Regions from separate parts of the Pseudomonas sp. GCM10022186 genome, predicted to be linked through region 2. Evidence: predicted binding sites of a transcription regulator. Region 2 holds the regulator's gene; each other region holds the start of a gene.
What was found. Region 2 encodes sigma-54, which starts transcription at its own class of promoters, with help from an activator protein. Its sites were predicted from a motif close to ANTGGCATNNANNTTGCTNT; they were not measured.
Positions count from the first base shown of each region.

Region 1 (3,223 bases), on a different contig from region 2:
GGCTGGCCAAGCCGCAACTGCTGGAAGCCGACGCCGACGCCGAATACGCCGCGGTCATCGAGATCGACCTGGCCGAGGTCAAGGAGCCCGTGCTCTGCGCGCCGAACGACCCGGACGATGCCCGCCTGCTGTCCACCGTGGCCGGCGACAAGATCGACGAGGTGTTCATCGGTTCCTGCATGACCAACATCGGTCACTTCCGCGCCGCCGGCAAACTGCTGGACAAGGTCAAGGGCGGTATCCCGACCCGCCTGTGGCTGGCCCCGCCGACCAAGATGGACCAGCACCAGCTGACCGAGGAAGGCTACTACGGCATCTACGGCAAGGCCGGCGCGCGCATGGAAATGCCGGGCTGCTCCCTGTGCATGGGCAACCAGGCCCGCGTGCAGACCGGTGCCACCGTGGTCTCCACCTCCACCCGCAACTTCCCCAACCGCCTGGGCGACGCCACCAACGTCTACCTGGCCTCCGCCGAACTGGCGGCCGTGGCCTCGATCCTGGGCAAACTGCCGACCGTGGCCGAGTACATGGAATACGCGAAGAACATCGACAGCATGGCTGCCGATATCTACCGCTACCTGTCCTTCGACCAGATCGCCGAGTACAAGGAAGCCGCGGCCAACGCCAAGATCCCGGTGGTCCAGGCCTAAGCCTGCATCGGTAGCTCGGTAATGAAGAAGCCCCGCCCCGTGCGGGGCTTTTTCTTGCTCCGGATATGCCCCATGCCGCGGCGAACAGGCCATATGCGCAGGGTGGATATCGCTTTTCGTGTCCACCACCGACAGTGATTCGATCAACCCTGCCCCTGCCAACCCCCTCCTGGCGCAAGCTGCAGGGCCGCTTGCCAATAACCGCACAGTTTCGACAGAGGTTAGCCCTGTTCGCCTTGCAGCCCCTCCGCCAGCAGCTATGTTGCAGGTATCAGCTGCCATCACGGACGGCCCGCTCATCACCACTGACGAGACACAAGGACACCGGCCTGATCGAGTTCGAGGACCACGAAGGCCGCGTCCAGCAGATCCCGCGAAAGATCATCGAACGTTGAGGTGGCTCCGACCTCGAACCCTTGCCCCGCCCCCGGCGGGGTTTCTTTTTTCGGCCCCTGGCATATCGCTTGCTTGATCCGCCTCAACGACACTCACTCCAGCAGCGGAGCGGGGTGATGACGATGGCGTCGATACCGGCGGGCCCCGGCTGCTCCGGATCGGCGCCATTTCGCTGACAGGTGGCAACCAAGATGACGGACAAGCAGAACACGCGCGCAGACAACCTGGCCTGGATAGCGGGCAGCGATGCACCGGAGAAGTGCATGCTCAACCTGGGCTTCATGCCCCTGACCGATTCGGCGTCCTTGATAGTCGCCGCAACCCAGGGCTTCGCCCAACCCTACGGCCTGACCCTGAACCTCCAGCGCCAATCCTCCTGGGCCGCATTGCGCGACAAGCTGCTCTGCGGCGAACTCGACGCGGCACAGGCCCTCTACGGCCAGGTCTACGGCATCGAGCTGGGCATCGGCGGACCTGGCGCCGCGATGTCCATCCTCATGGGCCTGTGCCAGAACGGCCAGGCGATCAACCTCTCCGAACCACTCAAGCGCATCGGCGTGACCAGTTCCGAGGCACTGGCCCGCCATGTGCGCCAAGGCGGTGCACGCCTGACCTTCGCCCAGACCTTTCCCACCGGCACCCACGCCATGTGGCTGAACTACTGGCTCGCGGCCCAGGGCATCCATCCGTTGCGGGACGTCGACACGGTCGTGGTGCCGCCCTCGCAGATGGTTGCCCACCTCGAGGCTGCGCGCATCGACGGCTTCTGCGCCGGCGGCCCCTGGGGCGCCCTGGCAGTGGACCAGGGCCAGGGCTTCACCCTGGCAACCAGCCAGATGATCTGGCCAGACCATCCGGAAAAGGTTCTTGCCGTAACCCGCGAATTCGCCGAGCAGTACCCCAACACCGCCCGCGCCCTGACCATGGCCGTACTGGAGGCCAGCCGCTTCATCGACGCCAGCGAGGAGAATCGCCACAGCACCGCCCAGCTCATCAGCGGCAGTGATTACGTGGACGTACCGCTCTCGGCCGTGGAGGGGCGTTTCCTCGGCCACTACCAGGACGGCCTCGGCAACGCCTGGGAAGATGAACACCCGCTGCGCTTCTTCGAAGACGGCAAGGTGAACATGCCCTACCTGTCCGACGGGATCTGGTTCATGACCCAGTTCCGACGCTGGGGCCTGCTGCGTGACGACCCGGACTACCTGGCAGTGGCCCAGCGCGTGCAGCGCCTGGACATCTACTGCCAGGCCGCCGAATCCCTGGGAATCCCGGTGCCGGAGCTGATGCGCAGCGCCATACTGATCGACGGACGCACCTGGGACGGCAGTGACCCGGCGGGCTACGCACGGAGCTTCCCGATCCACTCGCTGGCCGGCAGTGTCCGGGCCATCGCCCTGTAGCCGCTTGGGAAGACGCCGCCATGTTGCGTATCCTGCTGATCAATGACACCCCCAAGAAAGTCGGCCGGCTCAAGGCCGCCCTGGTGGAAGCCGGATTCGACGTCATCGACGAATCCGGACTGACCATCGACCTGCCGGCCCGCGTCGAGGCCATTCGCCCGGACGTGGTGCTGATCGATACCGAATCCCCAGGCCGGGACGTGATGGAACAGGTGGTGATGGTGACCCGCGACCAGCCGCGCCCCATCGTGATGTTCACCGACGAGCACGACCCCAAGGTCATGCGCCAGGCCATCCAGGCCGGCGTCAGCGCCTACATCGTCGAAGGCATCCAGGCCGACCGCCTGCAACCCATCCTCGACGTCGCCATGGCCCGGTTCGAAAGCGAGCAGGCGCTGCGCGCCCAACTCTCGGCCCGCGACCAGCAGCTGGCGGAACGCAAGCGCATCGAACTGGCCAAGGGACTGCTGATGAAAATGAAGAACTGCAACGAGGAAGAGGCCTACACCCTGATGCGCCGCCAGGCGATGAGCCGGCAGCAAAAGTTGATCCAGGTGGCCGAACAGATCATCGCCATGCACGACATGCTGGGGAAGTAGGCTGACCCGCCTCAAAGCGGGAATTCGCCGACGCAGCGGCATCCCGCGTACCGGCCGCCGGTCACCTCGGTGGCAATTCTTTCGAACCTTGCTTTCGGGCACCCAGTCAGTGATAGACCTGCCGCCGGCAGGTCATCTCCAGGCACAGAACAGGCGCGCCCGGCTCAAGATCCAT
Region 1 covers NZ_JBHSOU010000058.1:17-3,239, forward strand. The annotation lists partial or broken gene ACFPU0_RS18435 (aconitase family protein) at 1-650, shown strand, start outside; gene ACFPU0_RS18440 (CmpA/NrtA family ABC transporter substrate-binding protein) at 1,238-2,449, shown strand; gene ACFPU0_RS18445 (ANTAR domain-containing response regulator) at 2,470-3,048, shown strand.
Region 1: the regulator sigma-54 is predicted to act here: its motif matches at 1,102-1,121, upstream of ACFPU0_RS18440 (CmpA/NrtA family ABC transporter substrate-binding protein).

Region 2 (3,223 bases):
CGATTCGCGTGCAGGCCGACAGCGCCGAGCTCGATGACAAGCAAGGTGTCGCGGTCTACCGCGGCAATGTGGTGATCACCCAGGGCACCCTGAAGATCACCGGCGACACTGTCACCATCACCCAGGACGCCAACGGCGACGTCGAAGTCTTCACCTCGGTGGGCAAGCCTGCCTACTACGAACAGAAGCCGGCGGTGGACAAGGAAATCGTCAAGGCCTATGGCCTGACCATCCAGTACTTCGCCGCCAACGAGCGCATCATCCTGCTCGACCAGGCCAAGGTGGTCCAGGAAGGCAACACCTTCGAAGGCGAGAAGATCGTCTACGACACCCAGCGCCAGATCGTCAATGCGGGCCGCGCCACCGGCGCCAATGTCAGCACTCCGCGACCGCGGATCGACATGGTGATCCAGCCGAAGAAGAAAGAGCAGAAAGCACAGTAATGGCGACCCTCAAAGCCCAGCACCTGGCCAAGAGCTACAAGAGCCGCCAGGTGGTCCGCGACGTCAGCCTGTCCATCGACAGCGGTCAGATCGTCGGCCTCCTCGGCCCCAACGGCGCGGGCAAGACCACCTGCTTCTACATGATCGTCGGCCTGGTGAGGGCCGACCAGGGCCGCGTCCTGATCGACCAGCAGGACGTCACCCACCAGCCCATGCACGGCCGCGCCCGTGCCGGCATCGGCTACCTGCCGCAGGAAGCCTCGATCTTCCGCAAGCTCAGCGTCGCGGACAACATCATGGCGATCCTCGAGACCCGCAAGGACCTCGACCGCGCCGGACGCCGCAAGGAGCTGGAAAGCCTGCTGCAGGAATTCCACATCAGCCACATCCGCGACAGCCTCGGCATGAGCCTGTCGGGCGGCGAGCGCCGCCGCGTGGAAATCGCCCGCGCGCTGGCCACCTCCCCCAAGTTCATCCTGCTGGACGAACCCTTCGCCGGCGTGGACCCGATCTCCGTGGGCGACATCAAGCAGATCATCCACCACCTCAAGGCGAAGGGCATCGGCGTGCTGATCACCGACCACAACGTCCGCGAGACCCTGGATATCTGCGAGACCGCCTACATTGTCAGTGAAGGCCAACTGATCGCCGAAGGCGATGCCGAGGCCATCCTGGCCAACCAGCTGGTGAAGGACGTCTACCTGGGCCACGAGTTCCGCCTGTAACCGCAGGCGAATTCGTCTGCCGGACGACTTGCGGTAACTAGGAAAATCCTTCAAGGTCAGGCATATAATTTGCTTCTGGTGGCGCTCAACGCGCCCTGTAGTGGATGGCGCGCGAGCGCCGGCGAATAAGGTGCTAAGCCCCCTGCCATGAAACCATCGCTAGTCCTCAAGATGGGCCAGCAGCTGACGATGACCCCGCAGCTGCAACAGGCCATCCGCCTACTCCAACTCTCCACCCTGGACCTGCAGCAGGAGATCCAGGAGGCGCTGGAATCCAATCCCATGCTCGAACGGCAGGAGGATGGAGACGACTTCGACACCTCCGACCCCATGGCCGAAGGCGACCAGCTGCCCAACCCCGGCAGCCAGGAAGTGAACTTCCAGGAGTCCAGCGTCGCGACCAATGCCGAAGCCCTCGAAGATGGCGAATGGCATGAACGCATTCCCAGCGAGCTGCCCGTCGACACCGCCTGGGAAGACGTCTACCAGACCAGCGCCAGCAGCCTGCCGAGCAACGATGACGACGAGTGGGACTTCACCTCGCGCACGTCGGTGGGTGAAAGCCTGCAGAGCCACCTGCTCTGGCAGCTCAACCTGGCGCCCATGTCCGATACCGATCGGATGATCGCGGTCACCCTGATCGACTGCATCAACAACGACGGCTACCTCGAGGAATCCCTCGCCGAGATCGCCGAATCCTTCGACGCCGAGCTCGGCATCGAGCTGGATGAAGTCGAAGTGGTGCTGCATCGCATCCAGCAATTCGAGCCCGCCGGCGTCGGCGCCCGCGACCTGCGCGAATGCCTCGTCCTGCAACTGCGCCAGTTGCCGTCGAACACCCCCTGGCTCGGCGAGGCCCAGCGCCTGGCCGGCGACTACCTCGACCTGCTCGGCAGCCGCGACTACAGCCAGCTGATGCGACGCATGAAGGTCAAGGAAGACGAGCTGCGCCAGATCATCGAACTGATCCAGGCCCTCAACCCGCGCCCCGGCTCGCAGATCGAAGCCAGCGAACCCGAGTACGTGGTACCGGACGTCATAGTGCGCAAGCACAACGAACGCTGGCTGGTGGAGCTGAACCAGGAGGCCGTGCCGCGCCTGCGGGTCAATCCGCACTATGCCGGGTTCGTCCGTCGCGCCGACTCCAGCGCCGACAACACCTTCATGCGCAACCAGCTCCAGGAAGCGCGCTGGTTCATCAAGAGCCTGCAGAGCCGCAATGAAACCCTGATGAAAGTCGCCACCCAGATCGTCGAGCACCAGCGCGGCTTTCTCGAGTATGGCGAAGAGGCGATGAAGCCCCTGGTGCTGCACGACATCGCCGAAGCAGTGGGCATGCACGAGTCCACCATCTCGCGCGTGACCACCCAGAAATACATGCACACTCCACGCGGCATCTACGAGCTGAAGTACTTCTTCTCCAGCCATGTCAGCACCTCGGAAGGCGGCGAATGCTCGTCTACCGCGATCCGCGCCATCATCAAGAAACTGGTCGCAGCGGAAAATCCGAAAAAGCCGTTGAGTGACAGCAAGATCGCTGGTTTACTGGAGGCACAGGGCATTCAAGTGGCCCGTCGCACAGTAGCCAAGTATCGCGAGTCCCTTGGGATAGCGCCTTCCAGCGAACGGAAGCGACTGATGTGACGCGGAAATTGACCCACGCCAAAGTGTTCCGGTGGCAGGCCCGTTAGCCTGTCTCTTCTACACGGGCAATAAGGAGAAAGCGGTATGCAAGTCAACATCAGTGGACATCAACTGGATGTGACCGACGCCCTGCGCAACTACGTTGTCGAGAAGTTCGACCGTCTGGAGCGCCATTTCGACCGAATCACCAACGTGCAGGTGATCATGAACGTCGAGAAACTCAAACAGAAAATCGAAGCCACTTTGCACATCGCCGGCGGCGAAGTCGTTGCCAACGCGGAACATGAAGACATGTACGCGGCAATCGACCTGCTCACCGACAAGCTCGATCGCCAACTGATCAAGCACAAGGAAAAGCAGCTTAACCGCCAGCAGGGTGCTACCGCCCGCTGACCCCTTCCCCATGATTCG
Region 2 covers NZ_JBHSOU010000001.1:20,399-23,621, reverse strand. The annotation lists gene lptA (lipopolysaccharide transport periplasmic protein LptA) at 1-443, shown strand, start outside; gene lptB (LPS export ABC transporter ATP-binding protein) at 443-1,168, shown strand; gene ACFPU0_RS00105 (RNA polymerase factor sigma-54) at 1,316-2,812, shown strand; gene hpf (ribosome hibernation-promoting factor, HPF/YfiA family) at 2,897-3,205, shown strand; gene ptsN (PTS IIA-like nitrogen regulatory protein PtsN) at 3,216-3,223, shown strand, end outside.

Region 3 (3,223 bases), on a different contig from region 2:
CCGGTGATCGCGCTCGGTGTGGGTATCGGTGTCGATTACGGCATCTACATCTACAGCCGTCTGGAGAGCTTCCTGCGTGCCGGCCTGTCGCTGCAGGAGGCCTACTACCAGACCCTGAAGTCCACCGGCAAGGCGGTGCTTTTCACCGGTCTCTGCCTGGCCATCGGTGTCGCCACCTGGATCTTCTCGGCCATCAAGTTCCAGGCCGACATGGGCCTGATGCTGACCTTCATGCTGCTCTGGAACATGTTCGGCGCCCTGTGGTTGCTGCCGGCGCTGGCGCGCTTCCTGATCAAGCCCGAGAAGCTGGCGGGCAAGGTCGGTGGTTCGCTGCTGGCTCACTGAGACTGACCAGCTGAACAAGAACCGCGGCTCCGGCCGCGGTTTTTTATGGGCGGAGGAAATCCGGAGCGCTGGTGGGAGGACAGGCCCGCGCAGGTGGCGAGGCCTCGCGGCGCGTTCAGAAATGAATGGTGGCCTCGCCCTTGTGCCAATTGCAGGGGCAGAGCTCGTCGGTCTGCAGGGCGTCGAGCAGGCGCAGGGTCTCCTGGGGATTGCGCCCCACGGAGAGGTCGTTCACCGAGACATGGCGGATGTGATTGTCCGGATCGATGATGAAGGTCGCGCGCAGGGCCACGCCCTCCTGGCGATGGAGGATGCCCAGTGCGCCAGCCAGCTCGTGCTTGATGTCGGCCAGCCAGGGGAAGCTCGACCCCTTGAGATCCTGGTGGTCGCGGCGCCAGGCGAGGTGCGCGAATTCACTGTCGGTGGAGGCGCCGATGAGTTGGGTGTCGCGGTCGTTGAACTGCTCGAGCAGGTCGCCATAGGCCTTGATCTCGGTAGGGCACACGAAGGTGAAGTCCTTGGGCCAGAAGAACAGCACCTTCCACTTGCCGGGGTAGCTATCCTGGCTGATCCGCTTGAAGGCATTCTCCGGGTTTGGGGCGTGTTCCGAGTCCTGGTCCACTGCCAATAGATCGAACGCGGGCAGCTTGTCTCCGACGGTGAGCATGACGGGCTTCCTCCGGGGGGCAAGGGTGGAGGCAGGGGGTTGGGCAAGTATGGAAGTCTCTCGGGCTCTTTGAAATACGGCCCGGCCACGTCGTCCATGGCGGCTGCTTCATGGCTATAGGTCGTCGGGTTATAGGGCAAATTCCAAATCGCAACATATGCATAGAACAATCAGGACCTAGTGGCCGGGCGCGGCCGGGCTAGACTGTCTGTTCCAGGGATGGTGGTGCCCCCGGGTGGAATGAGGGGAAACATCTCGCCGTCGCAATTCGTCCAACCCAGTACCGCCGCCAAACGGGGCGACACTGGCAGCTTCGCATCGCGGGCTGCACCAGTCTGGGGCGTGACGACTGCGTGTGTGCTGCAAGTTGTTGAAATCCAAATGGTTGTTGCGATGGCACGGGGCTTGCGATTGCGTAATTGCCCGTGGCGACAAGGAGTTAGGCATGTCCCGCACTTTCTATGACGAGATGTATGACGCGAGTGGCGAATGCCGTCCGCATTACCGGGAATTCGCGCGCTGGCTGGCGGACACGCCCGAGGAACTGTTGGCCCAGCGGCGCCGTGAGGCAGACCTGCTGTTCCACCGCGCCGGTATCACCTTCACCCTGTATGGCGACGAGCAGGGCACCGAACGCCTGATTCCCTTCGACACCATTCCCCGCGCGATTCCCATGAGCGAATGGCGGGTGGTGGAGAAGGGCTGCATCCAGCGCGTCAAGGCGCTGAACCAGTTCCTCGCCGACCTCTACCACGACCAGCGGATCATCAAGGCCGGGATCATTCCCGCCGAACAGGTACTGGCCAACGAGGGCTACCAGATCGCCATGCAGGGCCTGGACCTGCACCGTGACATCTACGCCCATATCGCCGGCGTGGACCTGGTGCGCGATGGCGATGGCACCTACTACGTCCTGGAGGACAACCTGCGCACCCCGAGCGGCGTCAGCTACATGCTGGAAGACCGCAAGATGATGATGCGGCTGTTCTCGGAACTCTTTGCCGCCCAGCGCATCGCCCCCATCGACCACTACCCGAACCTGCTGCTCGATACCCTGAAAAGTTCGAGCCCCCTGGACAACCCCAGCGTGGTGGTGCTGACGCCGGGCCGCTTCAACAGCGCCTACTTCGAGCACGCCTTCCTCGCCCGCGAGATGGGGGTGGAACTGGTGGAAGGGGCCGATCTCTTCGTGCGTGACGATAGGGTGTTCATGCGCACGACCTCCGGTCCCCAGCCGGTGGACGTGATCTACCGCCGGCTGGACGACGCCTTCCTCGATCCGCTGGCCTTCAATCCCGAATCCATGCTGGGCGTGCCCGGCCTGCTGGCCGCCTACCGCTCCGGCAACGTGGTGCTGGCCAACGCCATCGGCACCGGGGTGGCGGACGACAAGTCCATCTACCCCTATGTCGACGAAATGATCCGCTTCTACCTGGACGAGGAGCCCATCCTGAAGAACGTGCCCACCTGGCAGTGCCGCAAACCCGAAGAGCTGTCCCACGTGCTGGCCCACCTGCCAGAACTGGTGGTCAAGGAAACCCAGGGCTCCGGCGGCTACGGCATGCTGGTGGGGCCGGCGGCCAGCGCCAAGGAGATCGAGACTTTCCGCGAGCGCCTCAAGGCCCGCCCCGAGGCCTACATCGCCCAGCCCACACTGTGTCTGTCCACCTGCCCGACCTTCGTCGAGCAGGGCATCGCCCCGCGTCATATCGACCTGCGGCCCTTCGTCCTTTCCGGCCGGGAAACCCGCCTGGTGCCCGGCGGCCTGACCCGCGTGGCGCTGCGCGAGGGCTCGCTGGTGGTGAACTCGTCCCAGGGCGGCGGCACCAAGGACACCTGGATAGTGGAGGACTGACCATGCTTTCCAGAACAGCCTCCGAACTCTATTGGATGTCCCGCTACCTGGAGCGCGCGGAGAACCTGGCGCGCATGCTGGAGGTCAGCTACTCCCTGTCGCTGATGCCCCAGGACGGCCGTGGCGACGGCCTGGACGAGCTGGCCATGTCCCTGCTCAGCACCGGCACCCTGGAGCTGTACCAGGAACGTCATGGCAAGCTGAACGCGGGGCGCATGCTGCACTTCTTCGCGCTCGACGCCGATAACCAGGCAAGCATCTACAGCTGCCTGCGCGCGGCACGGATCAATGCTCATGCCGTGCGCGGGCGGATCACCGCGGACATCTGGGAGAACATCAACGCCACCTGGCTGGAG
Region 3 covers NZ_JBHSOU010000014.1:5,633-8,855, forward strand. The annotation lists gene ACFPU0_RS08750 (efflux RND transporter permease subunit) at 1-345, shown strand, start outside; gene ACFPU0_RS08755 (peroxiredoxin) at 461-1,012, opposite strand; gene ACFPU0_RS08760 (circularly permuted type 2 ATP-grasp protein) at 1,458-2,867, shown strand; gene ACFPU0_RS08765 (alpha-E domain-containing protein) at 2,870-3,223, shown strand, end outside.
Region 3: the regulator sigma-54 is predicted to act here: its motif matches at 1,405-1,424, upstream of ACFPU0_RS08760 (circularly permuted type 2 ATP-grasp protein).